DNA from 2 places in the Rhodococcus aetherivorans genome. Region 2 is predicted to be linked to the other one. Evidence: riboswitches for the same ligand, from Rfam matches in the RefSeq annotation. Region 2 holds a riboswitch; the other holds the start of a gene.
The links. Region 2 has a riboswitch for cyclic di-AMP ahead of OCS65_RS22895 (resuscitation-promoting factor Rpf1 domain-containing protein). Riboswitches for the same ligand answer to the same signal wherever they lie in the genome.
Positions count from the first base shown of each region.

Region 1: linked by a shared signal. The riboswitch ahead of OCS65_RS13395 (C40 family peptidase) and the one ahead of OCS65_RS22895 (resuscitation-promoting factor Rpf1 domain-containing protein) in region 2 are both predicted to bind cyclic di-AMP.

Region 1 covers NZ_CP106982.1:2,925,233-2,940,459, forward strand. The annotation lists gene asnB (asparagine synthase (glutamine-hydrolyzing)) at 1-1,304, opposite strand, end outside; gene ctaC (aa3-type cytochrome oxidase subunit II) at 1,577-2,641, shown strand; gene OCS65_RS13350 (cytochrome c oxidase subunit 4) at 2,673-3,089, shown strand; gene qcrB (cytochrome bc1 complex cytochrome b subunit) at 3,821-5,467, opposite strand; gene qcrA (cytochrome bc1 complex Rieske iron-sulfur subunit) at 5,464-6,591, opposite strand; gene qcrC (cytochrome bc1 complex diheme cytochrome c subunit) at 6,588-7,457, opposite strand; gene ctaE (aa3-type cytochrome oxidase subunit III) at 7,521-8,132, opposite strand; gene OCS65_RS13375 (hypothetical protein) at 8,270-8,716, shown strand; gene trpD (anthranilate phosphoribosyltransferase) at 8,785-9,855, shown strand; gene OCS65_RS13385 (Lrp/AsnC family transcriptional regulator) at 9,883-10,158, opposite strand; gene OCS65_RS13390 (DEDD exonuclease domain-containing protein) at 10,200-11,981, opposite strand; cyclic di-AMP (ydaO/yuaA leader) riboswitch at 12,434-12,601, shown strand; gene OCS65_RS13395 (C40 family peptidase) at 12,616-13,197, shown strand; gene OCS65_RS13400 (NlpC/P60 family protein) at 13,400-14,446, shown strand; gene OCS65_RS13405 (hypothetical protein) at 14,505-15,227, shown strand, end outside.
Region 2 covers NZ_CP106982.1:5,001,192-5,016,418, forward strand. The annotation lists gene OCS65_RS22835 (Rv0880 family HTH-type transcriptional regulator) at 1-62, opposite strand, end outside; gene OCS65_RS22840 (NCS2 family permease) at 106-1,590, opposite strand; gene OCS65_RS22845 (DUF2530 domain-containing protein) at 1,666-1,914, shown strand; gene OCS65_RS22850 (phosphatase PAP2 family protein) at 1,952-2,491, opposite strand; gene OCS65_RS22855 (sacsin N-terminal ATP-binding-like domain-containing protein) at 2,488-5,256, opposite strand; gene OCS65_RS22860 (DUF3027 domain-containing protein) at 5,259-6,242, opposite strand; gene OCS65_RS22865 (glutaminyl-peptide cyclotransferase) at 6,292-7,086, shown strand; gene OCS65_RS22870 (MFS transporter) at 7,148-8,845, shown strand; gene OCS65_RS22875 (DUF2771 family protein) at 8,845-9,312, shown strand; gene OCS65_RS22880 (cold-shock protein) at 9,395-9,805, opposite strand; gene OCS65_RS22885 (hypothetical protein) at 9,973-10,215, shown strand; gene OCS65_RS22890 (YccF domain-containing protein) at 10,212-10,604, shown strand; cyclic di-AMP (ydaO/yuaA leader) riboswitch at 10,816-11,041, shown strand; gene OCS65_RS22895 (resuscitation-promoting factor Rpf1 domain-containing protein) at 11,051-11,635, shown strand; gene OCS65_RS22900 (hypothetical protein) at 11,700-11,888, opposite strand; gene OCS65_RS22905 (helicase-associated domain-containing protein) at 11,948-14,236, shown strand; gene OCS65_RS22910 (DNA repair helicase XPB) at 14,313-15,227, shown strand, end outside.

The sequences.
Region 1 (15,227 bases), 2.1 Mb from region 2:
CCGTAGTACCGCTCCTCGAGGGTCATCGACCCGCGATGCAGCAGGCTCTTGCCGCGGGTGCCCTCGGGGATGCGCTCGGACAGCTTCCCGGCCGCGCGCCGCAACGGCTTCGGCAGGTACTCGAACGGCTTCAGCGATAGCGGCTCGCGGTAGATGGTGTAGCCGCCGAACAGCTCGTCGGCACCTTCCCCGGAGAGCACCACCTTCACGTGCTTGCGGGCCTCCTTGGCGACGAACCACAGGGGCACCAGCGCGGGATCGGCGACGGGGTCGTCCAGATACCACACGATCTCGGGGATCGCCGCGGCGAACTCGGCGGGGGAGACGACCTTGACGACGTGGCGGGCGCCGATCGCGGCGGCGGACTCGGCCGCCACGTCGACCTCCGAGTAGCCCTCGCGCTCGAACCCGGTGGTGAACGTGATCAGGTTCGGATTGTGCCGCATCGCGAGCGCCGCGACGGCCGTGGAGTCGATGCCGCCGGACAGGAACGACCCGACCGTCACGTCGGCACGCATGTGCTTGGCGACGGAATCCTCGAGCGCCTCGGCGATTTCCCGGTACCGGTCGCGCTCGCGGCCTGCGGCAAAGGGCCGGACCGGGAACGTCGGCTCGAAGTAGCGCGTGATCTCCGGCCGGCCCCCCGGGCGCACCCGGGCGTAGCAGCCGGACTCGAGCCGCCGGATCTCCTTGTGCAGGGTCTCCGGCTCGGGAACGTACTGCAGCACCGTGTAGTGCTCGACGGCGCGGGGGTCGAGTTCGGTGCCGATCCCGATCAGATCGGCCAGCTCGAGCAGGCTCTTCTTCTCGCTGCCGAACGCGGTGCCGCCGGTGCCCGTGGCGAGGAACAGCGGCTTGATGCCGAACGGGTCGCGGGCGAGGAACAGCTCGCGCGTCTCGGTGTCCCAGATCGCGAACGCGAACATGCCCCGCAGCCGTCGCACCGCCTCGGTGCCCCAGTAGTGGTACGCGGCGACGATGGTCTCGCTGTCCCCCTCGGTGGCGAACTGCGCCCCGTACTTCTCCGCCAGCTCGGCCCGCAGCTCCACGTAGTTGTAGATCTCACCGTTGAAGGTCAGGGCGTAGCGCTCCGGGGACTCCGGCGGGCCCCACCGCAGCGGCTGGTGCGAGTGCGCGATGTCGATGATCGACAGCCGGTTGAACCCGTAGACCAGGTCGCCGTCGTGCCAGGTGCCGTGCTCGTCCGGTCCGCGATGACGCAGGCAGTGCATCGCGGAGTCGACCCTGGCGACGGCGTCGTCGCTGGTGCCGTCAGTGGTCAGTAACCCGAGCAGTCCGCACACGGCGTCCGATACCTCATTCCGGTTGGGATGGATTCGGCCCCCGGGATGTTGCCGCAGCAGGGACCGACGGTCTGCATGGCAGTATGCCGCAGGCCGGGGGTCGCGGCAGCCGGTGGCCGGCGTCGACCCGGGCCGTGAGCAGCGGGCACGCGACGACGCGACACGTTGTGTGCGCCCCGGGGATGGATCGCGGCCGGGTTTGGTCTACGCTGCGTAGTAATTGGGTCTGCCCTCCGGGTGTGCCCTAGTGGAATTGCGGCGATCAGGAAGGCGTGAACGTGGCGCAAGGTCGGATCCTTCGGCGGTTCGGGCTGGCAGCATCTCTCGGTATTGCAGCCGTGCTGCTGACGGGATGTAGCAGCGAGGAAGTCCTGCGTTTCGGCTGGCCGGAGGGGATTACCCCGCAGGCCGAGCGTATGCGTGAGCTGTGGACGTGGTCGGTCGTCGCCGCCCTCGTCATGGGTGTACTGGTGTGGGGCCTGACCTTCTGGGTGGTCATCTTCCACCGCAAGAAGAAGGACTCGCCGGAATTCCCGCGGCAGACGGCCTACAACGTGCCGCTCGAGCTGCTGTACACGGCGGTCCCGTTCGTCATCATCGCGGTGCTGTTCTACTTCACCGTGGTGGTGCAGAACTACGTCCTCGAGAAGGAGGACAACCCGAACGTCGTCGTCGACGTCACGGCGTTCCAGTGGAACTGGAAGTTCGGCTACCGCACCGTCGACCTCGGTGAGGGCACGGCGCGCTACGAGGGGACGGACGAGATCGCGCAGGCCGCGGTCGAGGGCGACACCGAGGAGCATGCCGGCGGCGAGCACGAGATCCCGGCCCCGATCCACGGCCAGGAGGCCGAGGACCTGTCGTACCTGCACTACAACAAGATCGAGACGGTCGGCACCAGCAACGAGATCCCGGTCCTCGTCCTGCCGACCGATCGCCGGATCGAGTTCGTGCTCGCCTCGTCCGACGTGATCCACTCCTTCTGGGTGCCGGAGTTCCTGTTCAAGCGTGACGTCAACCCGAACCCGCTGAACAACAGCTCCGATCCGGTCTTCCAGATCTCCGAGATCCAGGAGGAAGGCGCGTTCGTCGGCCGCTGTGCCGAGATGTGCGGCACCTACCACGCCATGATGAACTTCGAGGTCCGCGCGGTGAGCCCGGAGCGGTTCGCGGAGTACATCGAGCTCCGCAAGCCCGTCGAGGACGGTGGCGAGGGCCTGACCAACGCGCAGGCGCTCGAGCGCATCGGCGAGTCCCCGGTCGCGACGTCCACCACCCCCTTCAAGACCGACCGCACCGACCGCGCGGCCAGTGGTGTCGTCACCGCGGGCAACTGACCGGTAAACCTCCGACCAAGGACAAGCTGATATGAAGATCGAAGCCAAGCTCTTCGAAGTCGTGACGGTGTTCTTCGTGCTCGTCGCCATCGTGTACGGAGTGTTCACCGGCCTGTCCCGCACGGGCATCGAGTGGGCCGGCCTGACGGCGATCGTGCTCTCCGCCGGCCTGACGCTCATCGTCGGCACCTACTTCCGGTTCGTGGCCCGTCGCCTCGACACCCGCCCGGAGGACTACGAGGAGGCCGAGATCAGCGACGGCGCAGGCGACCTGGGCTTCTTCAGCGCGGGTAGCTACTGGCCGATCCTGCTGGCCGGGGCGGCTGCGTTCGCCGCCATCGCGCTGGCCTTCTTCCAGCCGTGGCTGATCGTCCTCGCCGTGATCCTGATCCTCGCTGCTGCGGCCGGCCTGGTGTTCGAGTACCACGTCGGACCCGAGAAGCACTGAGCGCACACAGCGCGTAGATCCGATGCCGCGGGGCGGCCTCACCACACGGTGAGGCCGCCCCGCGGCCGTTTCCGTTCCGTGCCCGGACGGGGAGCCTCGGGCCGTGCTCGCCGTGCGCGGTTCGCGTCACGGCTCGGCGGGGTGTCACCGGGGAATCGTCCATGGCCCGGTCGTGGGGAACGGGGCCGACGCCGGGGGTGCCGGGCGGGCAGTGTCGCGGCGCGCCGCTGTCCCGGCCGCGAGAGCCCTCACGCCTACTCACCCGCCCGGCGTAGCCACGGCGGATCCACAGGCGGGCGCTGCTGAGGTACTACGGCGGCGACCTCGTCGAGGTGGCGCTCGCCGCCGTGCCGGCGGTGGGGTGATACCGCGCCGCGGGTCGGAATCGAACCCGGATGGTCCCGTCGGAACGCGGCGGCAGGACACCGCGCGGAACGCGGCGGCAGGACACCGCGCGCCCCCGGGCAGACGCCGATGCGGTACCGCGCTCGAACCGACTCGCGTACCGCGACACGCCCGGCCCGTCCGAGGGCCGGTGAGCCGACGGTCCGCTCGGGTTCCCGGCCGTCCGTCGCAGTGGGGGAGGGGTGGGGTGCGGGGACCGGATCCGGTCGTCCGCACCGACCGGAAGCCACCGGGGATGGAAGCCGCAGGGACCACGGAGAAACGGGAGGGGCCCCGAACCGTTTCCGGTTCGGGGCCCCTCCCGTGGTTTCGGACTCGAGCGACCGTCAGTGCGCCTTGCCGTCGCCGTCCGTGGTGCCGTGGACGCGCGTCTGGTACTCGCTCAGGATGGCGCGCTGCTCGACCTCGGCCTCGTGGTGCGCGGCCTCGAGTGCCGTCGCCTCCTCGGCCGGGTCCGCGCTCCACCAGCTGCCCGCGCCGGGCTTGCCGGCGGTGCCGAGCTTGTTCATGCGCTTCGGCACCGGTGCACCCTGGTACTCGAGTGGAATCGGGTGACCGTGGTCGTCCACCGGGCCGAGCGGCTGGTGGATCTCGATGTACTCGCCGTGCGGCAGTCGACGGACGATGCCCGTCTCGATGCCGTGCTCGAGCACCTGGCGGTCGCTGCGCTGCAGGCCCAGGCAGAACCGGTAGGTCAGGTAGTAGGCGAGCGGCGGGCCGAGCAGGATGCCGATGCGGCCGATCCACGTCATCGCGTTCAGCGAGATGTCGAACTTGTAGGCGATGATGTCGTTGATGCACATGATGGTCGCGATGGCGTAGAACGTCAGAGCCATCGCGCCGATCGCGGTCCGGACCGGCACGTCCCGCGGACGCTGCAGCAGGTTGTGGTGCGCATCGTCCTTGGTGAACTTCTTCTCGATCCACGGGTAGGCGATGAGGACCGTGAAGACCAGGCCCATGATCACTGCGATCCAGAACACCGCGGGGATCGTGTAGCGGCCGAACAGGTAGATCTCCCACGCCGGCCAGATACGGGCCAGGCCGTCCGTCCACATCATGTAGATGTCGGGCTGCGAGCCGGCGGACACCTGCGACGGGTTGTACGGGCCGATGTTCCAGACCGGGTTGATCTGCAGCAGACCGCTCATCAGCGCCAGCACGGCGAAGGTGATGGCGAAGAACGCACCGGACTTGACCGCGAACACCGGCAGGATCCGGACACCGACGACGTTCTGCTCGGTACGGCCGGGGCCGGGGAACTGGGTGTGCTTCTGGTACCAGACCAGGGCCAGGTGGGCTGCGATCAGGGCGAGGATGATGCCCGGAATCAGCAGCACGTGCGCGACGTACAGGCGCGGGATGATGAGCATGCCGGGGAAGTCGCCGCCGAAGATCAGCCAGTGCATCCAGGTGCCGATCACCGGGATGCTGATGGTGATGCCGGACAGCGCGGCCCGCAGGCCGGTGCCGGAAAGCAGGTCGTCGGGCAGCGAGTAGCCGAAGAAGCCCTCGAACATCGCCAGGATCAGCAGCAGCGAGCCGATCACCCAGTTCGCTTCACGCGGACGGCGGAACGCACCGGTGAAGAACACGCGCAGCAGGTGCACGATGATCGACGCGGCGAACATCAGCGCAGCCCAGTGGTGGATCTGCCGGACGAACAGACCGCCGCGCACCTCGAAGGAGATGTCCAGGGTCGTCTCGTACGCACGCGACATCGTGACGCCGCGCAGCGGGGTGTAGGCGCCGTCGTAGGTGACGTGCGCGAGGGACGGATCGAAGAACAACGTCAGGTACACACCCGAGATCAGCAGGATCACGAAGCTGTACAGGGCGATCTCACCCAGGAGGAAGGACCAGTGGGTGGGGAACACCTTGTTGATCTGACGCCGCAGCCCGGCGGCCGGGTGATAGCGCGAGTCGATGTTCTCCGCCGCGTGGGCGGCGCGGGATGGTGTTGCAGTACTCACGGGCGACGCTCCCAAAATGCCGGACCGAGAGCCTCGATGAAGTCACCGTTGGCGACGAGGAAGCCCTCTTCGTTCACTGTAATAGGCAACTGCGGCAGTGCGCGAGCAGCAGGACCGAACAGGGGCTTGCCGTACTCCAGGGCATTGAACTGCGACTGGTGGCAGGGGCACAGGATGCGGTTGGTCTGCTGTTCGTACAACGACGTCGGGCAGCCCAGGTGGGTGCAGATCTTCGAGTAGGCGAAGTAGTCGCCGTAGTTGAAGCTCTCCTGACCCTTGCGCTTGATCGCCCTCGCCGTGTCCTCGGTCCGGAGGCGGATCAGCATGACGGCGTTGCGGATGCCGCGCAGGCCCTCGAGGAGGGCGTGCTCGTCACCGCGGTCCGACTCGCGGAAGGGGAACACGGTCTCCATGCCGCCGGCATCGAGGTCCTCCGGGCGGACCAGGACGATGTCGTTCGGGCGTCCGGTGTCGCGACGCAGGTAGATCGTCTCGCCCGGGTACCGGGGCGTCCAGCCCGAGACCCACAGCGGCGACTCGTCGCCCTCGGCCCAGGGGTTCTTGATCAGGCCGCCGAGCGGCATGATCAGGCCGAGGCCGAGCGCGCCGCCACCGAACAGTGCCGTGCGCTTGATCAGCTTGCGACGCGGCAGCGTGGAGGTGTCCAGCGAGTCGGAGAGCTCGGCGACGATCGTCCGCCGATCGACCTCCGAAGAGACTCCGTCGTGCCGATCCTGGATCGACACCTCTTCCGGGATGAACTTCTTGGTGAACTGCACCGCGCCGACGCCGACGCCGAGGATGGCCAGACCCAGGGTCAGGCCCAGCAGCGGCGTGTACAGGTTGTACAGCGTGTAGTTGTCCTCACCGGGGCCCTGGTACTCCCACGGCCAGAAGATGAAGACCGCGATGAACGCGAGAGCCGACACACCCGCCAGCCCGAACCAGAAGGCGACGTTCCGTTCCGCGCGCTTCTCGGCGCGCGTGCCCGCGACGGGCCAGCGGTCCTTGCGGAACGCCACGTCCACGCCGTCGAGGTTGGTGCCGAGCGCGACGAGATCGTCGCGGCTCATCTGATCGAGGTTCTCGATCGTGTGCTTGTTCGGCGTTTCGCCGCCACTCATGACCTTGCTCCGATCCACAGTGCCGCACCGACGACGGCGACGATCCCGACCACCCACATCGCCGGGCCCTCGGAGGCGGGGCCGAATCCGCCCAGGCCGTATCCGCCGGGGCTGTTCGTCTCGCCGGACGCCTTGACGTAGGCGATGATGTCCTCCTTCTCCTCCAGCGTGAGCTGACGATCGGAGAACTTGGGCATGTTCTGCGGGCCGGTCAGCATCGCCGTGTAGATCTGCTGCTCGTTCGCCGGATCCAGCGCCGGCGCGAACTTGCCGGACGACAGCGCGCCGCCACGGCCGGTGAAGTTGTGGCACGAGGCGCAGTTCTGGCGGAACAGCTCGCTGCCGCGGGCGACGTCGTCGCCGCGCAGCGAGGACTGGGCGATCTCGCCGTTCTCGTCACGGATGAGCGTCGGGCCGCCGCCGTTGGCCTGGATGTACGCGCCGAGGGCGTCCGTCTGGGCCGCGTCGAACTTCGGCGTCTTGCGCACGGCCTGGGCCTCGTTGCGCATCATCGGCATGCGGCCGGTGGAGACCTGGAAGTACACGGCCGCCTCGCCGACACCGATCAGGCTGGGGCCGCGGTCCTGCACACCCTGCAGGTTGGCGCCGTGGCACGTGACGCAGGAGGTCTCGTAGAGCTGCTTGCCTTCGCGGATCAGGGCCGACTGGTCCTCGTTCGCCGTCGCCACCTGCGGCGCGGGAGTCAGCGCGGAGGCGAGGAAGCCGGCGCTGAGCAGGCCGAGGGCGAGCACCAGCGCACCGGTGACGCGGCGGCGCAGCTTGCGCTGACGGCGGGACTTGGCGGACGCGGCCGCGGACTGACCGGGCATGTCACCCTCGGAAGCGAGAGGTGGTGATGAACTCATCTGTATCCCTTTGGTATGTCGGGACGGACTGGACGTCAGGGGGCTGCCTGGGCGTTCAGCTGGCTAACGGATGAAATAAATCGTGGCAAACAGCGCGATCCACACGATGTCGACGAAGTGCCAGTAGTAGGAGACGACGATCGCCGCGGTGGCCTGCGCCGGCGTGAACTTGCTGACCCTCGTGCGCACGAGGAGGAACACGAAGGCGACGAGGCCGCCGATGACGTGCAGGCCGTGGAAGCCGGTCGTGATGTAGAAGACCGAACCCCACACCATGCTCGAGATCGTCACGCCCTCGCCGACCAGCTGGGTGTACTCGAAGCCCTGGCCGAGCACGAAGAACGTGCCCATGGCGAGGGTGATGATGTACCAACGCCGGAGGCCGAACACGTCGCCGCGTTCGGCGGCGAACACACCCATCTGGCAGGTGAAGGAGGAGGCGATCAGCACGAGGGTGACCGGCACCGCCAACGCCAGATTGAGATGGACAGGCTCCGGCGGCCAGTTGCCGTCGGCCTGCGCCCGCGCCACGAAGTACATGGCGAAGAGCCCTGCGAAAAACATGAGCTCACTGGACAACCACACGATGGTGCCGACGCTGACCAGATTGGGCCGGTTCAGCGAGTGCACGCGCTGGGTGATTGCAGTTCCTGAAGTCCCTACTGCGCTCGTCACGTTCGCAAGTATGACTGCTCGTAGTAACTCGTGGGCAATCGGGGCCGAAATCGGCGCGTCTTCGCTGGTGGACGCCGTGCGGTCGCATTTTCCGGGGGCGGTCGTGCACCGCCCGTGGCGCGTGGGATCGTGGTGCGATGAGCAGTGGCGGAGGGGTGTGGGGCCGGGTCCGGCGAGCGTTCTCGCGCAGGCGTCCGGAGCCCCTGGATCCGGCGCGGCCGGACCTGGTGGTGGTGGTCTCGTCCTTCGACGACGTCGAGGCCTGTTCGACCGCCCTCGAGCGGGGTGCGACGACCGAACCGGCCTGGTCGCCGGAGGCGGAGGCCGTCCTGCGGCACCACCTCGAGCTGCCGGCCGATTCCGTGGAGCGGGCGATCGCCCTGGCCGCGCAGGACGGGTACGCCCCGGCGCAGCCGGCGAACCCGGCCGGGCCCGGCCGCGAGGCCGTGCTGCTGCAGCGGGTGCAGGTGCTCGATGCGCTGCACTGTTCGCAGGAGCGGTCGCGGATGGCCGGTCTGGCGCAACGACTCGGCGGTACCGCGCTCGGGTGGGACGCCCTGCAGCCGGAGATCGGCGCTGGCTAAGCTCTTCCGGCATGCGCCGCCGACGACGGCGGCGCACCGAGTAGCGAGATGCGGCGAGGGCAGGTGCGATGAACGCTGGACGACAGGCGGATGCGGTGGCCCGGAGCTGGCCGGCGGTCCTCGGTGCGCTCACCGCCGGACGCGACCTCGCGCGTGCGGAGGCCCAGTGGGCGATGGACGAGATCATGTCCGACAACGCCACGGCCGCGCAGATCGCCGCGTTCGGCGTCGCGCTGAAGATGAAGGGGGAGACGCCCGAGGAGCTGCTCGGTCTCGCCGACTCGATGCTGGGCCACGCCCGGCTGGTGCCGGTTGACGACGACGTCGTCGACATCGTGGGCACCGGCGGGGACCGGGCGAACACGGTCAACATCTCCACCATGGCGTCGCTGGTGGTGGCCGCGTGCGGCATCCGCGTCGTCAAGCACGGCAACCGGGCGGCCTCGTCGAAGAGCGGCGGCGCGGACGTGCTCGAGGCGCTCGGCGTGCACATCAGCCTCGGTCCCGAGGCCGTCGCGGAGTCGGTCGCCGAGGCCGGCATCGGGTTCTGTTTCGCCCCCGTCTACCACCCGGCGCTCCGGTTCGCCGCCGCACCGCGTAAGGAGATCGGTATCCCGACGGTGTTCAACGTGCTCGGGCCGCTGACCAACCCGGCCCGGCCCCGCGCCGGCCTGATCGGATGTGCCTTTCCGGAGCTGATCGGCACGGTCGCCGGTGTCCTCGCCGAGCGGGGCAACTCGGCGCTCGTCGTGCGGGGCGACGACGGGCTGGACGAACTGACCACCTCCACGACGTCGACGGTGTACGTCGTCCGCGACGGCAGCGTGAGCACCGTGAGCCTGGACCCCACCGACCTCGGCGTCGCCCGGGTGCCGCTCGACGCGCTGCGCGGCGGCGACGCCGCCGAGAACGCCGCGATCGCGCGGGCGGTGCTCGCAGGGGAGCACGGGCCGGTACGCGACGCGGTCCTGCTGAACGCCGCCGGGGCGATCGCCGCCTTCCGGGGGTTCGAGGGATCGCTCGCCAGTGCCCTGGCGGCGGGGATGCAGACGGCAGCCGAGGCGCTGGACTCGGGCGCGGCGGCTGCGGTGCTCGCCCGCTGGGTCGAGGTGACCAACCGGCTCGCCGCCGCGGGCTGAGCGCGACGACGGGCCGGGGCGTCCGTCCTATTCGCCGATCGAGAACCCGGCCTCGACGTCGGCGCTCGAGTACGACTGGAAGGCGATGTGCGTCGCCGTCCTGGTCACGCCGTCGAGCTTGTTGATCCCGCGGGTGACCACCTCGGCGATCTCCTCGTGGTCGCGCACCCGCAGCACCGCGATCAGGTCGATGTCGCCGGCGCACGAGTACACCTTGTCGACGCCGGCCAGGTCCGCGACCGCCTGGGCGGTCTCCGGGATGCGGTGGGCGTCGGCGTGGATCAGGACGATGGCGTGGATCATTGCTCTCCTCGGCTTCCGGGGACGGACCTGCGGGCGAGCCCTCAGCGTAGGGGGTGCGCGATCGTGACCGGCTCGGCCCCGGCGCGTGCCGTTCGGGCGAGCTCACCCCACTGCGCCCACGCCCCGGCGCCGCGGAGCGGCTCGGACCAGCCCTGGGTGGTCCGGACGATGCGGACTCCGTCGTCGTGGAGCCAGCGGGCCAGCAGTCCCAGTTCCTCGACGAGCGCACCCCGCAGCGGCGCGGTCGTCGGGCGCACGGTCTCGGCCGCGGCGGCGATCGCGTCGACGACGGGCATCGGCGGGACGCCGCGTGGAGCGACTCCCGCTGCCGCGAGCCGGCCGGCCCGGATCACCGCGAACTCCCAGCCCCCTTCGGCGCGTCGGCGGGCGGCGATCAGCTCGTCCACCGCCGCGAGGGCGGCCAGGCGCTGCGTCCGGCGCAGCGCGAACACGGCGTCGGCCGCCCGGTCCCGCAGCCGGGCCGCGCTCTCGAACAGTTCGGCGGCGCCGAGGTGGTCGATGCGCTCGCGCATCCGATGCAGCGGCGCGTCGTCCTCCCCGCGCAGCAGCGCCCGGGCGAGGTCCACCTGCCGCGCGTACTCGACGGGGGTCTGCAGCCCGGCCGCGGCGGCGGCGCAGGCCCCCACGGCCTCCGGAGGGCAGTGCTCGCCGTGCCGTTTCGTGCGGGGGATGCGCCGGGTGCAGGTCCGCAGCAGGCAGAACTCGGCGACGGTGGTGGCGACGGCGACGGCGTCGGCCCGCGACGAGAACGGGCCGACGGCGTCGGTCGGGCCGCCGCACGTCGGGGCCGGGGGCGCCGTGGTCGGTGTGCGGACGACGGACAGCCGGGGGAACGCCTCGTCCGTGAGGGTGATCCACCAGCCCCGGGTGGGGAACTTGGAGCGACGGTTGTAGGGCGGGGCGTGCGCGGCGAGCAGCCGCAGCTCCCGCACCCCGGCCTCGAGGGCATGGGCGCACTCGACGTGATCGATCCGGGTGGTGAGTGCCACCATCTCCTTCAGGCGGGGCCGGGTCTCGGATCCGGTGAAGTAGTTGCGCACGCGGCGGCGCAGGTCGACCGCGGTCCCGATGTACAGCACCTCGTCCGAGGGCCCGCGGAACAGGTACACGCCGGGCCGCCGCGGCAGGTGCGCCGCGAGGGACCGTTTGGCGCGTTGCTCGGCGGTGACGGCCGGCAGATAGTCCCGCAGTTCGGTGAGGCTGTGTACCCCTTGGTTGCCGACGCGGTCGATGAGCGCGTGCAGGACGTCGACGGTTGCCCGGGCGTCGTCGAGGGCGCGGTGCGTGGGCGTGGTGGACACCCGGAACAGCTCGGCGAGCGCGGACAGCCGCACGGACGGTGCCTCGTCCCGGCCGAGGACGCGGCGCGCGAGCTTGACCGTGCACAGTACCTGCAAGCGGGGCCACGCGACCTCGGACCGGGACGCCGCGGCCCGCAGGAATCCCACGTCGAAGCCCGCGTTGTGCGCGACGAGCACGGATCCGGCGGCGAACTCGAGGAACGAGGGCAGGACCTGCTCGATCCGGGGCGCGGCACGGACCATGGCGGTCGTGATGCCGGTGAGCTGCACGATGTTCGGGGGGATCGACCGGCCCGGGTCGACGAGCGTGGCGAACTCGCCGAGCACCTCGCCGCCGCGGATCTTGACCGCCCCGATCTCCGTGATCGCGTCGTCCGTGGAGCTGCCGCCGGTGGTCTCGAGATCGACGACGACGAAGGTGGTCTCCCGCAGCGGCGTGTCCAATTCGTCGAAACCGAGCTGCACCCCGACGGCGGGCTCGGTTCGGTGGGGCACGGTCACGACGCCAGGGTAGGGGGCGGGTCCGACACCCCGGGGACGGGGCGGAGACACCCGGAACGGTCCGGAGAGACGAGGATCACACCTTCGGTCGGCCGTGTGGGTGTGGGCGGCGGCGCGAGAGGGTATCGATACCGCGACCGGAGGGCAGGCGCCGCCTCGGTCGGCGGCTTCTCGCTTCGTCGATGCGCTCGTGATCGCCGGTTCGACCTGCGACAACGCGACGGGTTCCGGGCGCAGGCCGCCGGAGGCGCCCGGAGCGGCCGCGGGCCTGCCGCGTCCCGAACCGACCGTTATGTTTCCGTGATCGAACGGGCCGGGCCGTCGGACCCGAATCGGACATACCCGTCAATCCGCGGCGTCTCCGGCGCGGACGGTCGACATCCTCCGATGCGATTTCGTAATCTTTTCGAGACCAAGCGGTGAGGATGTCGAACCACCAGAGGGGAGACGCCGCTCGGTCACCGCCTAATCGGCGCACCCGCAGCGGGTGCCCGAGCCGGGGACCCACGTTGTCCTCTGGGGTGAATCCCCTCCGACCGCGCCAGCGGGACGAGGGGTAGGGCTGATCTTCCCAGCCCGAACCCGTCAGCTAACTCGGTCGGCGGACGAACGGAAGAAATGGAGCAACCCCCTCGTGGCGTCTCAGATTTCCAAGCGCACCGTGCGGCGCGCCGTCGTCGCCGGTGCCCTCGCTCTCGGCGCGGTCACTGTTTCGGCGGGTCCCGCCCTCGCGGAACCGATCACCATTCCCGGCGTCGGCTCGTTCGAGCTGCCGGCGGGTGTGACCCTCCCGCCGGAGGTCACCAACCTCGTCCCGCCGGCCCCGCAGGGTGCCGCGCCGGCGCCGGCCGCGCCCTTCAGCGCGCCGGTCACCTCGGTCGCACAGCGCGCCGTGGACGCCGCTCACACCAAGCTCGGCGCCCCGTACGTCTACGGCGCCGCCGGCCCGGACGCCTTCGACTGCTCCGGCCTGGTGCAGTGGGCCTACAAGCAGGCCGGCCTGAACCTGCCGCGCACCAGCTACGAGCAGGCCTCCGCCGGTCGCGCCGTGGACGTTTCGGCGCTGCAGCCCGGCGACGTCGTGTCCTTCTACGGCGGCAGCCACTCCGGCATCTACATCGGCAACGGCAACGTCATCCACGCGTCGACCTCGGGCCAGCCCGTGAAGGTCGCCCCGGTGAACTCGATGCCGGTCGACGGGGCCCGTCGCTACTGAGCGACGACTCGACGACTGCCACGCAGTGGCGCAGCGGGGGCGGACCGGTCGATGCCGGTCCGCCCCCGCCGGTTTTCCGGGATTCGCCTACCCGGCGCTGCGTGACCTACCGGTGGGTAGACACGAACCAATGCCCTTCCGTAACCTGATCGAGATTTTTCGGGTAACGGGTGCGCAACGTCGAACGAAAGGACCTGGTCCCGTGGTGGTGGACAGGACGAAACGGTCGCTTCGGGCGCTGGTGGCAATCGGAGTGCTGCTGACGGTGGCGTTCGCGGCCGCCCCGGCCGGAGCCGACCCGGTGGGGGAGAGCCCCACCGTCGCCCTGGAGCGGCTCGCCGAGCTGTCGCGCAAGTCCGAGCAGACCACCGAGGCGCTGCACAATGCCGGAATCGATCTCGACGCGAAGGTCGACGCCCAGCGCGCCGCCGACGCGGAGCTGGCCCGCGACCGCGAGGCGCTGGCCGCCGCGGAAGCAGAACTCGCGGTCTTCCGCCCGACCGTGGACAAGCTCGCCGTCGCCAATTACCGCGGTGCCCGCACCAACCGGCTGTTCGCCCTGATGGTCAGCGACTCACCCCAGCAGCTGCTCGACCAGATGTCGGCGCTCGACGTCATCGCCCAGGAGACCGCCGACCAGGTCGCGGGATTCCGCACCGCGTCGTCGGCCGCCGCGGAGGCGGCGCTGGCGTCCCAGCGCTCGGTCGACGAGGCGCGTGCCGCCGCCGAGCAGGCGCAAGCCGTGCGCGACGATCTGCAGCGGCAGCAGAGCGAGCTCGAGGCCCAGATCGACGAGGTGCTCGCCGCCTTCGCCGAGCTGAGCGCCGAGGAGAAGGCCACGCTGGCCGGCGCGCCGTTCCCGCCGGGATTCGACGCCGAGAAGATCCTGTCGGGCCTCGCCCCCGGTAGCGGCAGCGGTGCCCTGCAGGCCGGCATGACCAGGATCGGCAGCCCGTACAGCTGGGGGGCCACCGGCCCCTCCGCGTTCGACTGCTCCGGCCTCGTGGTGTGGGCCTACAAGCAGATCGGCAAGAGCCTGCCGCGCTCGAGCCAGGCCCAGGCCCAGGGCGGCACCCCCGTCCCGCGCGACCAGCTCCAGCCCGGCGACGTCGTGACCTTCTACGACGACGCCTCGCACGTGGGGCTGTACGCGGGCAACGGCAACGTCCTGCACGCCTCCACGTACGGCGTGCCCGTCAAGGTCGCCCCGATGGACAGGATGCCGTTCCACAACGCCCGCCGGTACTGACGCCCGTCGTGCCGCCACCCCCACGGTGCCGGTGTGAGCGCGACCTACACTGGCCGCCGTGCCCGCGCCCGATTCGTCCCGCCGTCCCCCCGGCAGCCGCCGGTGGGAGCGACTCGGCGTGGCCGGGCTGATCGTCGCGGTCGTGGCCGTCGGCCTCACGCTCGCGTTCACGCCCGACGACGAGCCGGCCGAACCGGCGTCGCGCACGGCCGTGCAGGGGCTGCTCGACACCTGGTCCCGGGCCGTGCGCTCCGCCGACCGGGCGGCGTTGGCGGCCCTCGTGGACCCGCAGGCCCGCCCGGGGTTGCTCGACGCGGAGGTGCGGCGCGCCGAGGCCCTCGCCGCGTTGCCGCTGGCGGACTTCGGTTACGAGCTCGGCCAGGACCCCGGGACCGACGTGACCGACGACGTCGGGGCCCGCCTCGGCGCCGACGAGGCCCGCGCCCACACCGTCCTGCTGCGCTACGCCGTCGAGGGCATCGACGACGAACCGACGCGCAAGCCCGTCACGCTGCTCCTCGCCCGCCGGGGTGAGCAGTGGCGCCTCGTCGACGACCGCCCGCTGCCGGGTGCGGAGACCACCACCTGGCGGGGGCCGTGGGACTACGGACCGCTGCTGGTCCGGGCCGTGGACACCGGGGCCGGGGGGCGGTCCCTCGTCGTCGGGCACCCCGAGCACTCGTCCCTCGTCTCGGACATCGCCGGCGAACTCGAGGCCGCGGTGGAGGCCGTGGACGCCGCGTGGGGAACCGAGTGGCCCCGCCGCGCCCTCGTGCTCGTC
Region 2 (15,227 bases):
CGCGTCAGGCGCACAACTGCCAACGAGAGGTCGCCGGCGAGCGTGCGATGTTCCGATGTCATGGCGTGCACAATACGGGACCGACCGGACACATCGCGCCGTGTGTCAGGTGAGCAGTTCGGTGATCGGGTCCACCGCGAAGTAGGCGACGAACAAGCCCGCCACCACCCACAGCAGCGGGTGCACCGCCCGCGCCTTCCCGGCCGCCGCGTGCAGGACCACCCACGTGATGAAGCCGACGCCGATCCCGTTGGCGATCGAGTACGTGAACGGCATGACGACGATCGTGAGGAACGCCGGCAACGCGACGGCGAACTGCGTGAAGTCGATGTCGCGGACCTGCCCGATCATCAGGGCACCCACCACCACGAGGGCCGGGGCGGCGGCCTCGACGGGCACCATCTCGTAGAGCGGGGTGAGGAACATCGCGGCGAGGAACAGCACGCCGGTCACCACGTTCGCCAGGCCGGTGCGCGCACCCTCGGCGATGCCGGAGGCGGACTCGACGAACACCGTGTTCGACGACGCGGATCCCACGCCGCCGGCGATGGCCCCGGTGCCCTCGACGACGAGGGCACGGCCGATACCGGGCAGGTTGCCGTCCTTGTCGGCGAGACCGGCCTCCTTACCGAGGCCGGTCATCGTGCCCATCGCGTCGAAGAAGTTGGCGAGGACGAGGGTGAACACGAGCAGCGTCGCGGCGATCACGCCGATCCGGGTGAACGCGCCGAAGAGGTCGACGTTGCCCACCAGGCTCAGATCCGGCACGCCGGCCACCGTGTCCGGCACCTCCGGCGTGCTCAGATTCCAGCCCTTCGGGTTGGTGCCCTGCGACGGCCCGACCCCGGCGACCGCCTCGACGATCGCGGCGACCACCGTGGTCACGACGATGCCGATCAGCAGCCCGCCGGGCACCCGGCGCACGATGAGCACACCCATGAGCAGCACACCGAACACGAACACGGCGGTCGGCCACGACGCGATCGAGCCGTCGATGCCCAGCCCGACGGGGACGGTGGTGCCGGCCGCGTCCGGCAGGCGGCGCACGAATCCGGCGTCGACCATGCCGATCAGGGCGATGAACGCACCGATGCCGGCCGCGATGGCCGCCTTCAGCTCGGGCGGGATCGCGTTGAACACGGCGGTGCGGAAGCCGGTGAGGGCGAGGACCACGATGATGATGCCGTCGATCACCACGAGGCCCATCGCTTCGGGCCAGGTGACCTGGGGTGCGATGGTGACCGCCAGCAGGGTGTTGATACCCAGGCCGGCCGCGATGGCGAACGGATAGTTGGCGACGACGCCGAAGACGATGCTCATCAGTCCGGCCACCAGCGCGGTGACGGCGGCGACCTGGTTGATGGGCAGAATGTTGCCGAGCACGTCGACCTTGGCCGAGGCGTCGTCCGGGGAGAAGCTGCCCAGGATCAGCGGATTGAGCACCACGATGTAGGCCATCGCGACGAACGTGACGACGCCGCCGCGCACCTCCCGCGAGACCGTCGATCCCCGTTCGGTGATCTTGAAGTAGGTGTCGAGGAACGAGGTGCCGACCGCCGTGCCGGACTTCCGCTCTGAGGATTGGGCCATATCGACTTCCGCTCTGGGATGGGGGCTGCGTCGCAACGGGAGATTATTGCAATCGGGCTGGACTAGCCTGAAATCGTGAACGACGCGCAAACGGTTGCCGAGCGGATACGGCGCCTCGCCGATCCCCGTCCCGCGCTGGCGATCGGCACGGCACTGTGGACGGTGGCGACGATCGTCGTACTTGCCACGGGCGACCGGTGGCCGGCCGCCCTGCCCGTGTGCGTAGCGGGAATCATCGTGGGGCTCTTGGGATTCGCCGTCTACCTCGTGCAGCGCCGGGCCGCCCGGCTGGGTCGGCGCGGCGCGCAGGTCGGACTGGACTGACGAGCGGGTCCCACGCCGCCCGGCCCCACGGCCGCGGTCACAGCCGGGCCCGCACCCGCGTGATCAACCCCACCCACAGCAGCGCCCACAACGACCCCAGCAGCCACCCGGCGACGACGTCGGTCAGCCAGTGGGCCGCGAGATAGACCCGCGAGAGCCCGACCGCGAGCGTGTAGGCGCCCAGGGCGCAGTACGCCACGAGCGCCCGGCGGCTGCCGGGCGGCGACTGCCGGGCGATCACGACGGCGAGCACCGTCGCCAGCATCGCGGTCATCATGGCGTGCCCGGAGGGGAACGAGTGGGTGGTCAGCTCGACGAGGCGCGCGGGCTGCGGCGGGCGCTCCCGCCCGAACTGCAGCTTGAGCAGGCTCATCAACGGCCAGCCCGTCAGGATCGTCGCGGACAGGAGCAGCGCATCGTCGCGACGGCCCGCGCGCAGCATGAGCATCGTCAGCGCCGTCGTGACCACGGCGACGGCGACGGTACCGCCGGTGTGGGTGACGGCGGTGACGACGGCGGTCAGCGCGGGTTCGCGGAGCTCCACCACGCCGTCGAGGGTCGTCGTGTCGATGCTCATCGTGGCTCCGGCGGCGAGAGCGCCGCGACGGCGGCGGCCAGTCCCGGGCCGGTGCAGTGCGTCGTACCGCTCTCGTCGACCCACCACGAGACGTCGCGCTCGCCGGTGACCGCGCCGGAGCAGCGCACGGTCAGTCGCTCGTGCACGACGAGGGGTCCGCGCGGCAACGGCCGCTGCGCGACGGCCGCCGCGAGCACCGCGGCGGGCTCGTTCCGCCACCCGGTCGCGCGGCCCGGGCCGGTGACGTGTCCGGACACCTCGGCCGAGGCGAGGGCGACGTCGAGGAGGTCGGCGAGGACCGCTGCGGTCGGCAGGGCGCCGAGCACGAGCCGGTCGGCGGGCACCACGGCGGCGAGCCACGGCCGGTCCAGCACCAGCGCGTCCGCCGCGTCGACGATCGACCCGGCGAGGCTGCGGACGGCGTCGGGCAGGTGCAGGGCGTCGAGGTCGAGCATGCCGGCGGCACTCGCCGCGGCCAGGGCGGCGTGGGCGCGGGCGGTGACGGCCGGGGCGGGGGTGCGGTCGGGGTCGGCGAGGCGGTCGAGAAGCAGCGCGGCCGTCTCCGTGCTCTCGACGCCCGTCGCGGCCAGGCACGGCCGCAGACGGTCCGCGTCCGGGTGCGGGCAGGGGTCGAGCAGACCGGCGAATGCCTCGTCGTCGGGGGCGCGCAGGTGCCCGAGGGTCCGGCCGCCCAGCGACGCGTAGGTGCGCAGCCACCAGGCGGTGTAGCCGCGCCGGTCGCCGAGGGCCGCAGCCGTGCCGGGTTCGGCGACGAGGAGCGACAGGGCCCGATCCCAGCGGGCGTCGTCGACGAGGTCGAGGTCGCGCACCGCCACGAGCGACTCGGGATCCTCGTCGAGGGTTCCCCACCACTGCTCCTCGTCGGGCAGGTCGTGATCGGGACCGGTGGGCAGCTCGGCACGCAGCACCGTGAAACCCCATCCGACGCCGACGGCCCGCAGCGCCTCGGCGTCGTACTGCTCCGCCACCTGCGGATCGAGGATGGCGAAGGGCGCGTCCTCGACCAGCACATCCGCGAGGGGCGCCCCCGGCAGCAACAGCTCGTCGGCGGGCACGAGTTCGCCGTCGGCATCGGGCAGGAGCAGCGCCCCCAGCTCCCGGGGCACCGCTTCGGCCGGTACCTGCGCCGCCAGCCGGAGCACGACCTCGGCGAGCTCGGCCGTCGCCTCGTGGTCGTCGACGTCGACGTCCTCGACCGCCGCGAGCAGCGCCGGGTCCGCGAGCAGATCCACCGCCGTGACCGTGCCGGCGCCGAGCCGGGTGAGCAGGGGATGCGCGGCGTCGGGGTGCACGAGGCGCACCCACGGCATGCGCAGATGCCCGACGTCCGTGCCCAGCACGGCGGTCCGCGGCCCGGTGACGGTGCGGCCGTCCGACAGCGGCACCGGGATCGCGGCGAGTTCCTCGGCCACCACCGAGTCGACGACCAGCGGGGTGAGCGCCTCGTACAGCCGGTACCACCACGCAGGCTCGCGCTCGACCCCGGCGAGCAGCTCGGCGATCCGCGCCGGCCCGAGGCGGTGCACGTCGACGGCGCCGAGCGCCGCAGCGTACCGCGGCCCGCACAGATCGGGCCGGATCAGGCCGGGCACGACGTCGGCGAGGACGGCGGCGAGCTCGTCGGTGAGACCGGTCAGCGCGGTGGCCCGGTCCGGGACCAGATCGTCGCCACCGCCGGCCGGGGGCAGCCACGGATGCGCGCGCAACTCCTGCAGCACGGCCTCACGCAGCAGCGCGTCGACCTCGCTGCGCGCGAAGCCGGGAACCGGAACCATCGCCGGCCGCTGCCGCGGCGGCAGCGCCGCGACGAAGCCGGCGTAGCCGCGCGCGAGGCCGGCCACCGGGGCGCCGGGGAGCAGGCGGCGCCGGTCGGGCTGCATCGGCACGTCGGCGATCACCAGCGCGGGCAACGAGAGTTCCTCGTCGGAGCGGGTGGGAGCCCGCAGCACGTCCTGCGGCACCGGCACCGCCACCCCGTCCACGACGGGAACGAGCCAGCGGGCGTGGGGCCCGGCGTACTCCCACCAGGTCCGCTCGCCGACGGCGACGACGCGCAGTCCGGACTCGGCTTCGGTGCAGGTGCGGGTGAGCTCGCGGCCGCCCACCGTGACGGCGGCCAGTGCGGGCAGCTCGAGGAGCAGGTCGACGGCCTCCGCGGCGAACCCGTCGAGCAGCGTCTCCGCGTCGATCCCGGGACGCAGCCGCAGCACCACCTCGGTGTCCCAGCCGGGCGCCGGCGGCATGGACGCGGGCCACGCGAGACGCAGCACCGGGATGCCGGACTCCGGGGCGGGCACGCCGCGGTCGGCCAGCGCGTCCCGGGTGTGCGCGGCGGAGAAGCGGATCGAGCCGGACCGCGAACGGATCTCGATGTCCTCGCTCACCGCGGCCGCGGCGGTGAAGCCGACCCCGAACCGGCCGACCCCGCCGGTCTTGCTCGACGCCCGCAGCGCCGTCAGCGCCTGCACGCCGGCTTCGTCGAGCGGCGCGCCGGTGTTCGCGACGTGCAGGTCGTCGCCGTCGCGCCACAGGCACAGCGCGCCCGGCACGCCCGCGCGCGCGGCCGCGTCGGCGGCGTTCTGCGCGAGTTCGGTGAGCACCCGGTCCCGGTAGCCGGCCCGGACGAGATCGGCCTCGGTGGCGGCATCCTCCCGCAGCCGCGTCGGGGACGACGCCCAGGCCAGCAGGGTGCCCTCGCGCAGCGCCGCGGTCCCGAAGGGGTCGGCGGGGTCGGGGCGCGGCATCCTCAGTCGGTCTGTTCCGGCGGCGCGACCGCGGCCGGCTCGGCAGTCGTGTCCTCGGTGCTCTCGGTGTTCTCGGTGCTCTCGGTGCTCTCGGTGCTCTCCGTGTCCCCGGCGCTCCCGGACCCGGTCTCCTCCGAGGCCTCCGGGACCGTGCCTTCCGCGTCCGCCGGGGCGTGCGCCTCCGCACCCGCCTCGGCCGGCGGCAGGGCGACGACCTCCACAGCGGAGTCGTCGTACGCCTCGTGGACCGGGGAGCCCGCGCCGGTCGGCAGGGTGGTGTCCGAGTGGGCGCCGCACCCGTACGCCGAGTGCACCACGTGGCCGTCGGCGGCGAACTCGTTGCCGCACACCCCGAACGCTGCCCGCAGGGAACCCGCGAGGGGAAGGTAGAACCCGCACAGCCGACACGTCGAGGGCGCGGCCTTGGCCATCTCCGAGTCGGGGCCGTAGTCGCCGTCGTACCAGCGCTGGGCTGCCTCGAGGCGGCCCTCGAGGCTCATGACCTGCGTGCGGCCGAGGCCGATCTCGAGGGCCGTCTCGTCGATCTCGGGGTCGCCGGTGGCGACGTAGCCGGGCACGAGGCGCGGATCCCCCGCCGGGGGCGCGAGCAGGTCGCCGGGACCGAGGTCGCCGGGCCGGATCCGCTCGTTCCACGGCACCCACCGCGGCGCGACGAGCGCGTCCGGTCCGGGCAGCAGCGCCAGCTCGCTCACCGTCACCCGGTCCGAGCCGGGTGCGGCGGCGACGACGACGGCCCACTGCCAGCCCCGGTACCCGGGCAGTTCCGCGGCGAACCGGTGGGTGGCAGCGCAGTCGTCCTCGGCCGCGACGCCGAGGTACGCGCCGACGCCGGTCTCGCCCGCGTCCAGCAGCGCGGCCCGCGCGACGTCGACGGCGTCGGCCAGCAGAGGCTGCACGAGCTGTTCGGTAGAGGCGGACGCGGAGCCGGACGCAACTGAGGAAGGCACACCACTCACGGACCCCATTCTGCCGCACGGAACCGCCACCGCGACCCTCGGCTGCCATCATGTGGGCATGCGCCGCCGTCCGCTCTCCGTCGCGGCCGCGGTCGCCGCCTGCGTCGCGGCAGCCGCGTGCGATTCCGCCCCGGCGGATCCGGGTCCGCCGCCCGAGCGCCTGCGGGCCGAGGTCGTGGCCGTGCATCCGCACGATCCCGCCGCGTTCACGCAGGGCCTCGAGGTGTCCGGCGACGAGTTGCTCGAGGGCACCGGCCTGTCCGGCCGGTCGTGGATCGCGGCGCGGTCGCTGGCCACCGGCGCCGAACGGGTCCGGGTGCCGGTGCCGGACGGCATGTTCGGCGAGGGCATCACCGTCGCCGGCACCACGGTGTGGCAGCTGACGTGGCGTGACGGGGTCGCGGTCGCCCGCGACCGGGACACCCTGGCCGAACGCGGCCGCGCCGGCTACGACGGGGAGGGCTGGGGGTTGTGCGCCCAGGACGACCGGCTGGTGATGAGCGACGGCACCGCGGAGCTGACGTTCCGGCACCCCGGGACCTTCGCGGAGACGGGCCGGGTGACGGTCCTGCGCGAGGGCCGCGCCGTCACCCGCCTCAACGAACTCGAATGCACCGACGACGGTGCCGTGTACGCCAACGTGTGGAAGACCGACGAGATCCTGCGCATCGACCCGGACGAGGGCCGGGTGACCGCCGTGGTGGACGCCGGGGCGCTGCGCGAGCAGCTCACCGACGGGCAGCGCGAGCGTATCGACGTGCTCAACGGAATCGCGCACCTGCCCGGTACCGATCGCTTCCTCGTCACCGGCAAGTACTGGCCGTCGGTGTTCGAGGTGCGGTTCGTGCCGTGATCGCGCCGCAGGTGGGGCACGCCACCGAACACCGATCCGCCCGGTGCGACAGAATTGTGCCGTGACCGATTCGGACGAGGAACGCGCACACGACGACGCGGGCCGTGGCGCCGACGTCGGCGGTCGTCCCCGCCGGTCGGCCCGGGCCCCGCACCCCGGCAACGGCAACTATCCGCCGCCGCGGCGCACGTCTGCGCGACGTACCCCCCTGCCGCCGCTGCACCCGGTCGAGGACGCCCGCAGGTACCGGGGCGACGACTTCTCCCGCGAGGAGCGCGCCGGCGCCCCGCGGGCCCCACGGATGCCGCGGAAACTGACGGTCACCCGCGTCGCGGCGCTGCGCAGCCGTGAGCTCACGAGCAAGGGCATCGCGACGTTCCGCCGGGCCGCCACCGCGGACGGTGCGGACCGCTCGGGCCTCACGGCCCTGACCTACGCGACGATGGCGAACTTCGCGAGCGACGCGGCGGTCGCCGTGGCCCTGGCCAACACCCTGTTCTTCTCGGCGGCCACGGGCGAGGACAAGACCAAGGTCGCCCTGTATCTGCTCATCACGATCGCCCCGTTCGCGGTGATCGCCCCGCTGATCGGTCCGTTGCTCGACCGGTTGCAGCACGGTCGCCGGCTGGCGCTGGCCACGTCGTTCGCCGCGCGCACCGTGCTCGCCGTGGTGCTGGTGTTCAACTTCGACAGCTGGGGGCTGTACCCCGCCGCGCTGGCGATGATGGTGCTGTCCAAATCGTTCGCGGTGCTCAAATCGGCGGTGACGCCGCGGGTGCTGCCGCCCGAGATCGATCTGGTCCGGGTGAACTCCCGGCTCACGGTGTTCGGCCTGGTGGGCGGCACGATGGGCGCCGGGGCCGTCGCCGCCGCCGCGGCCTGGCTGTTCGGATCGTCCGGCGCACTGTGGCTGTGCGCCGTCATCACGGCGTTCGGCGCGTACCTGAGCATGCGGATCCCGTCGTGGGTCGAGGTCACCGAGGGCGAGGTGCCGGCCACGCTGTCGTATCACGGCGCCGAGGCCCGCACCGAGGTCACCGGGACCCGCACCGAAGTGATTGCGACGCCCGCGCGCGCCGGCGGCGCGAAGAGCCGTCGGCAGCCGCTGGGGCGGGCCGTGCTCACCGGTTTGTGGGGCAACGGCACGATCCGGGTGCTGACCGGCTTCCTGACCTTGTTCATCGCGTTCGTCGCCAAGTCGAAGACCGAGCACGAGCCCCTGGTCCAGGCGGGGATGCTGGGTCTGGTCGGCGCGGCCGCCGCCATCGGCAACTTCACCGGCAACGCGACCGGCGCGCGGCTCACGCTGGGCCGTCCCGCGCTGATCGTGGTGCGGTGCACCGCGGCCGTGACGGTGATGGCGGCGCTGGCCGCCGCGACCGGCAACCTGATCACGGCGGCCCTCGTGGCGCTGGTGGGATCCTGCGCGAGCGCGCTGGCGAAGGTGTCGCTGGACGCGTCGCTGCAGCAGGACCTGCCGGAGGAGTCCATCGCGTCCGGGTTCGGTCGCTCGGAGACGGTGCTGCAGCTGAGCTGGGTGTTCGGCGGGGCCCTGGGGGTCCTGCTGCCGACCGAGTACTGGCTCGGGTTCACCGTGGTCACCGTCGTGCTGGCCCTCGGTCTGACGCAGACGATCCTCACCTACCGTGGAGGCACCGTCGTTCCGGGCTTCGGTGGCAAACGCCCGGAACACGCCACCCAGGAGACCACCGGTCGCATCCCGCGGCCAGGCGGACGTACGACGAGAAACGGAACGTGATGAGACTGCAGCCCCGGACGAAGAAGACGATCGCGATCCTGGTGATCGTGGCGCTGGTCGCGATCGGCGGGCTCACCGCGGTCGTGGTCTCCCTCGTCCGTTCCGCACCGCCGAGCGTGCCCACGGTGACGGCGTACGCGCAGGGCCGTACGGTCACGGTCGAGCCCGGCCTGTGCAGCGCCGACGGCACGTGCGCCGGCCTCGAGGCCGTGATGCTCGAGGTGCCGGCGGGCCGGCCGCTGCAGCTGTCGTTGCCGTCGGAGATCACCGACTCGGACTGGCGGCTGAACGTCACCTACGGTGATCCCCGCACCGGCGAGATCTTCGAGGGGTTCCGCGACTACACGCCCGGTCAGGCCCGGGCCGTGACGGTGCCGTCCGACCCCGGCGCGCAGTTGCTGAATGTGGTGCTGCAGCTTCCCGCCACCGGGGAGCAGGCGCCGGTGTGGGCGATCCAGACGTTCTGACCCCCGTCCGGCATGCGAGAGGGGCCCTCCGGGTGCTGTCCCGGAAGGCCCCTCTCGCGTCGGGTCGGCCCGACGCCGGGCGTCAGGAGTCGAGCTCGCGGGCGACGGCCCGCATCACCTCGGAGATCCGCTGGGCGGTCTTGCGCTCGGGATGGCGGCCCTTGCGCAGCTCCGGCTGCACGGTGGCCTCGAGCAGCTTGATCATGTCCTCGACCATGCCGTGCAGCTCGTCGGGCGTGTGCCGCTTCTGGGGGGCCGCCTCACGCCGCCCGCCCTGGCGCACCGACGGCAGCGGATCGAGCAGTTTCAGGCTGAGCGCCTGCGGTCCGCGACGGCCCGCGGCCATGCCGAACTCCACCCGCTGACCCGGCTTGAGGCCCTCGACCCCGGCCGGGAGCGCGGAGGCACGCACATAGACGTCCTCGCCCTCCTCCTGGGACAGGAAGCCGAAGCCCTTCTCCATGTCGTACCACTTCACCTTGCCGGTAGGCACTGCGTTCACCCGCTCCTCGACAGCCGTGCCCCGGTGGGCACGAGTGGATATGCAAAACAACGCGCCCCGCTTCGAGTGCGGGACGCGCAGACATGCGTCAGTGTACCCGCGGCGGAGTCCACCTTCGAAAGTCCGGCGGCGGCGCGGGCGGGTGGGGAAGCACTACGGTGGAACCCGTGGGCACCTCCAGTTCTTCCGCACCGGGCAACGGCCTGCTCAAGGCCGCGCTGGCATGTTTCCTGGTCGGGATCGTCGCCGTGGTGGCGATCTTCCTGACCCCCGCCGTCACCGACGGCCGGCCGGGCCTGGTGCTGTATCTGCTGACTCTCGCCTGGCCGCTCGGCTTCGTGCTGGCATTGACCTTCGCGCTGCGCTCCGGCCGGCGCTCCCGCGGAAGGGATCACACGTGAGGATTCTGCTCAACATCATCTGGCTGGTCTTCGGCGGCCTGTGGCTGGCGCTGGGGTACTTCCTGGCAGGCCTGATCTGCTTCGTGCTGATCATCACCATCCCGTTCGGCATCGCCTCGTTCCGCATCGGCATGTACGCGCTGTGGCCGTTCGGCAAGACGGTGGTGGACAAGCCCACGGCGGGGGCCGGGTCGCTGATCGGCAACGTGATCTGGGTCGTCGTCGCCGGCATCTGGCTGGCCCTCGGTCACGTCGTGACGGCGATCGCGATGGCGATCACGATCATCGGCATCCCCCTGGCGCTCGCGAACCTGAAGATGGTGCCGATCTCGCTGCTGCCGCTCGGGAAGGACATCGTCCCGGTGGACAACCGCCCGAGTTACATGTGACGTTCCTCACATAACACGGGCATAACGGCGAGGTCGCGAACCGGCACCGGCGATGGACTTTGGTCCCTACCTGCGACTTCATCCCGCCACACGCGCCACTCACGCGCCGCCCTCGCTGCGCTCGGCGTTATCAATTGGTGACAATCCCCGCCTCGAGCCGTTACCGTCGTCTCCGGCCGGTTGGTTCGGCCACCCCGGGTCCGTCGCGCCAAATCCTGCTCCGCGGATTCCGGGTGTCCCGACGAACGATCCACGGGAGCAGGAAGCGGGGGACCCAACGGTCTCCCAGGGAACACCGATTCCCAGGAGGCACCCGGATCGCCGCCCACGGCGACGGTCCTTGGGGTGAAGCCGAATCGCCCACCGGCGAGGAGGCCGGGCTACCTCTTCAGCCCGAACCCGACAGCTGACCTCGTAGGCGCGTACGGAGAGGAACCGGAACCGACATGAGCGGACGCCATCGCAAACCCACCAACACCGGCCGCACCGTCGCCAAGTTCGCGCTGACCAGCGCGGTTCTCGGCGTCACGGGCGTCGCCTTCAGCGGCACCGCCAACGCCGCTCCCGACTCCGACTGGGACCGCCTCGCGCAGTGCGAGTCCGGCGGCAACTGGGGCATCAACACCGGCAACGGCTACCAGGGTGGCCTGCAGTTCTCCCCCAGCACGTGGAACGCCTACGGCGGCGGCGAGTACGCGGCGACCGCCAACCAGGCCACCCGCGAGCAGCAGATCACCGTCGCCGAGCGCGTGCTCGCCGGCCAGGGCTGGGGCGCGTGGCCGTCCTGCTCCTCGAGCCTCGGCCTGAGCAGCGCTCCGACGCAGCGCAGCGCCCCGTCCACGAGCGCCGGCACCGTCCAGAACACCCCGGTCGTCGAGGCCGCCCCCGAGGTGCCCGAGCTTCCCGCTCTGCCCGCGGAGGCCCAGGGCCTGCGGGCCGGCTTCGAACAGGGCCTCGACGCCCTGCGCCAGGCCGGCATCGCCGTCGACCAGAACCTCGTCGACGCGGTCAACGCCGCCCTGCCGAACTGATACCCGGCACAGACGCACGAAAGAGCCCCGCACCGTTCCGGTGCGGGGCTCTTTCGTGCTTCGATCAGCGGTTGATGACGGTGCGGGGGTGGGTGTACGGCAGGGAGTCGACCGGCAACGGGAACTCCATCTCCTCGCCGTACGGGGACAACGGGCCGGAACGAGTCGAGGACAACTCGGTGACGGCGTGGTCCCCGTCCGCCACCTTGGGCCACCCCGGATCGACATACTGCTTCTTCGAATTGTCAGCCATGCGCTCATTTTGGCAGGCAGGTTCACGGACAGCTACTTCAGGTCTCTAATCTGGTCTCGATGACCGCCACCGACCCCGCCGCGCCGGAGACCGGGCCGGAGTCGCTCGCGCGCTGGCTGAGCGACCGCCGCGACGCCGACCTCGCCGAGCTGCTGCGCGCGCGCCCCGACCTGGTGGTCCCGCCACCCGCGACGATGGCCGTCCTGGCCGGCCGCGCGCAGCAACGTGCCTCGGTGTTCCGCGCCGCCGACGAACTCACCGTCCTCGACTTCGGTGTGGTCGACGCGCTGACCCGGCTGGGCGCCGACCGGGAGCCGGTGACCCGCCGGGCGCTGCTCGACTCCGTGTCCGGCCGCGTCACCGCCAAGAACGTCGACCGGTCCCTCGACCGCCTGCGCCGCCTGTCGCTCGTGTGGGGTCCCGCCGACGGGCTGCGGCTGGTCAAGGCCGCGGCCGAGGCGGTGCCGTGGCGAATCGGCCGCAGTCCCGACCCCGAGCAGCTGCCGGGCCCGGCCGAGGTCGGCGCCCTGCTCGCCGACCTCGATCCGGCGCAGCGCAGCCTGCTCGACACCCTCGCGCGCACCTCGCCCGTCGGGCGTACCCGCGACGCCGCGGCGGGCACACCCGCCGACCGGCCCGTGCAGCGCCTGCTCACCGCCGGGCTGCTGATCCGGCTCGACGACGAGACCGTCGAGCTGCCGCACCGGGTCGGTCAGGCGCTGCGCGGCGAGGCCCCCTTCGACCCCGCCGCCCTCACCCCGCCCCGGCCGCTGCCCGCGACGCACGTCGTCGCCGAGGTCAACGCCACCGCTGCGGGCGCCGCCCTCGAACTGCTGCGGCACTGCGAGAACCTGATCGACGCGCTCGCCGCGCTGCCCGCCCCCGCGCTCAAGTCCGGGGGACTCGGAGTGCGCGAACTGCGCCGCCTCGCCAAGACCGTCGACGTCGACGAGCAACTCGCCGCGCTGCTCGTCGAGGTGCTCGCCGCGGCCGGCCTGATCTCGCGGGGTGTGCCCCAGCCGCCGCCCCCGACGGACATCGACGACTACTGGGCGCCGACCACCGCCGCCGACGGCTGGTCGAACGCGCCGCCCGCGCAGCGCTGGGCCGTGCTCGCGGGCGCGTGGCTCGACGCGCCGCGACGTCCGTGGCTCGTCGGGCGCCGCGACGCGACGGACAAGCCGATCGCCGCACTGTCCGACGAGTGCCAGTCCACCGCCGCACCGCGCGAGCGGCGCCTGCTGCTCGAGCTGCTCGCCGAGGTGCCCGGGTCGGCGCCCGGCGCGGATGCGGCGCGAGCCGTGCTGGCCTGGCGGCGGCCGCGGTGGGCGGCCCGGCTCGGCGCCGACACGGTGGCCGAGACGCTGCGGGAGGCGACGGCGCTGGCCGTCGTCGCGCACGGGGCTCTCGCCTCGCCCGGCAAGGCGCTGCTGCACGGCGGCGACCCCGAGGCGGAGATGGCCGCGGTCCTGCCGGAACCGGTCGACTACGTGCTGGTCCAGGCCGACCTGACGGTGGTGGCGCCCGGCCCCCTGGTGCCCGAACTCGCGGACCGCATCGCCCTCGTCGCCGACGTCGAGTCGGCGGGCGCGGCCACGGTGTACCGGGTGAGCGAGCCCGGCGTGCGCCGCGCTCTGGACGCGGGCACCGGCGCCGCCGAGCTGCACGCCCTGTTCGCCACGCATTCGCGCACTCCCGTCCCCCAGGCGTTGACCTACCTGATCGACGACGTCGCCCGCCGCCACGGCCGGCTCCGCGCCGGGATCGCCGCCTCGTTCGTCCGCTCCGACGACCCGGCGCTGCTGGCCGAGGTGCTCGGTCACCCCGTCGCCGGCCACCTCGCCCTGCGGGCCGTCGCGCCGACGGTCGCGGTGTCGCAGGCGCCGCTGGCGGAGGTGCTCGCCGAGCTGCGCGGTGCGGGCTTCGCGCCCGCGGGCGAGGACGCCACCGGCGCGGTGCTGGACCTGCGGCCACGAGGCGCCCGGGTGTCGGTGCCGCGGGCACGGCCCCGCTACATCGGACCGACGCCGCCCACCGGGGAGCAACTCGACACCCTGATCCGCACGCTGCGCGCCGGGGACCGGGCCGCGGCCGCCCCGCGCGGCACCACCGTCCGCGGCGACGGCACCCGCACGGGCGGTGCCGCGACGATGGCGCTGCTGCAACTCGCCGCGCACGGCAAGCGCAGCGTCCGGATCGGCTACGTCGACGCGCAGGGCGTCGCCACTCACCGCATCGTCGATCCCGTCGCCGTCGGCGGGGGGCAGCTCGAGGCGTTCGACCCCGCCGCGGGCACGGTCCGCAGCTTCGTGCTGCACCGCATCACCACGGTCGCGCTCGTGGAGTGACGGCGGCCGGTGGCGGGCCTGCCGCCGCACCTGGAGAATGGGGAGGTTCTGCCTGTTCCCGTGCTAGGAGGCGTCCGTGGCCGACGGACCGTTGATCGTCCAGTCCGACAAGACCCTGCTCCTCGAGGTCGACCACGCCCTCGCGAACGAGGCCCGGCAGGCCATCGCGCCGTTCGCCGAGCTCGAACGCGCCCCCGAGCACGTGCACACCTACCGGGTCACCCCGCTGGCGTTGTGGAACGCCCGCGCCGCGGGACACGACGCCGAGCAGGTCGTCGACGCCCTGGTCACCCACTCCCGGTTCGCGGTCCCGCAGCCGCTGCTCGTCGACATCGTCGACACCATGGCCCGCTACGGCCGGCTGCAGCTGGTGAAGAACCCCGCGCACGGCCTGACCCTGGTCAGCCTCGACCGGGCGGTGCTCGAGGAGGTGATGCGCAACAAGAAGATCGCGCCGATGCTCGGCGCCCGGCTCGACGACGACACCGTGATCGTGCATCCGAGCGAGCGCGGCCGGCTCAAGCAGATGTTGCTCAAGGTCGGCTGGCCGGCCGAGGACCTCGCCGGCTACGTCGACGGTGAGGCACACGCGATCAACCTCGACTTCGAGACCAACCCCTGGCACCTGCGGGACTACCAGGAGATGGCCGCGGACTCGTTCTGGGCCGGCGGCTCCGGCGTGGTGGTGCTGCCGTGCGGGGCGGGGAAGACGATGGTGGGTGCGGCCGCGATGGCCAAGGCGGGCGCCACCACCCTGATCCTGGTGACCAACACCGTCGCGGGCCGGCAGTGGAAGCGCGAGCTGATCGCCCGCACGTCGCTCACCGAGGACGAGATCGGCGAGTACTCCGGGGAGAAGAAGGAGATCCGCCCGGTCACCATCGCCACCTACCAGGTCATCACCCGCAAGTCGAAGGGCGAGTACCGCAACCTCGAGCTGTTCGACTCCCGCGACTGGGGGCTGATGATCTACGACGAGGTGCATCTGCTG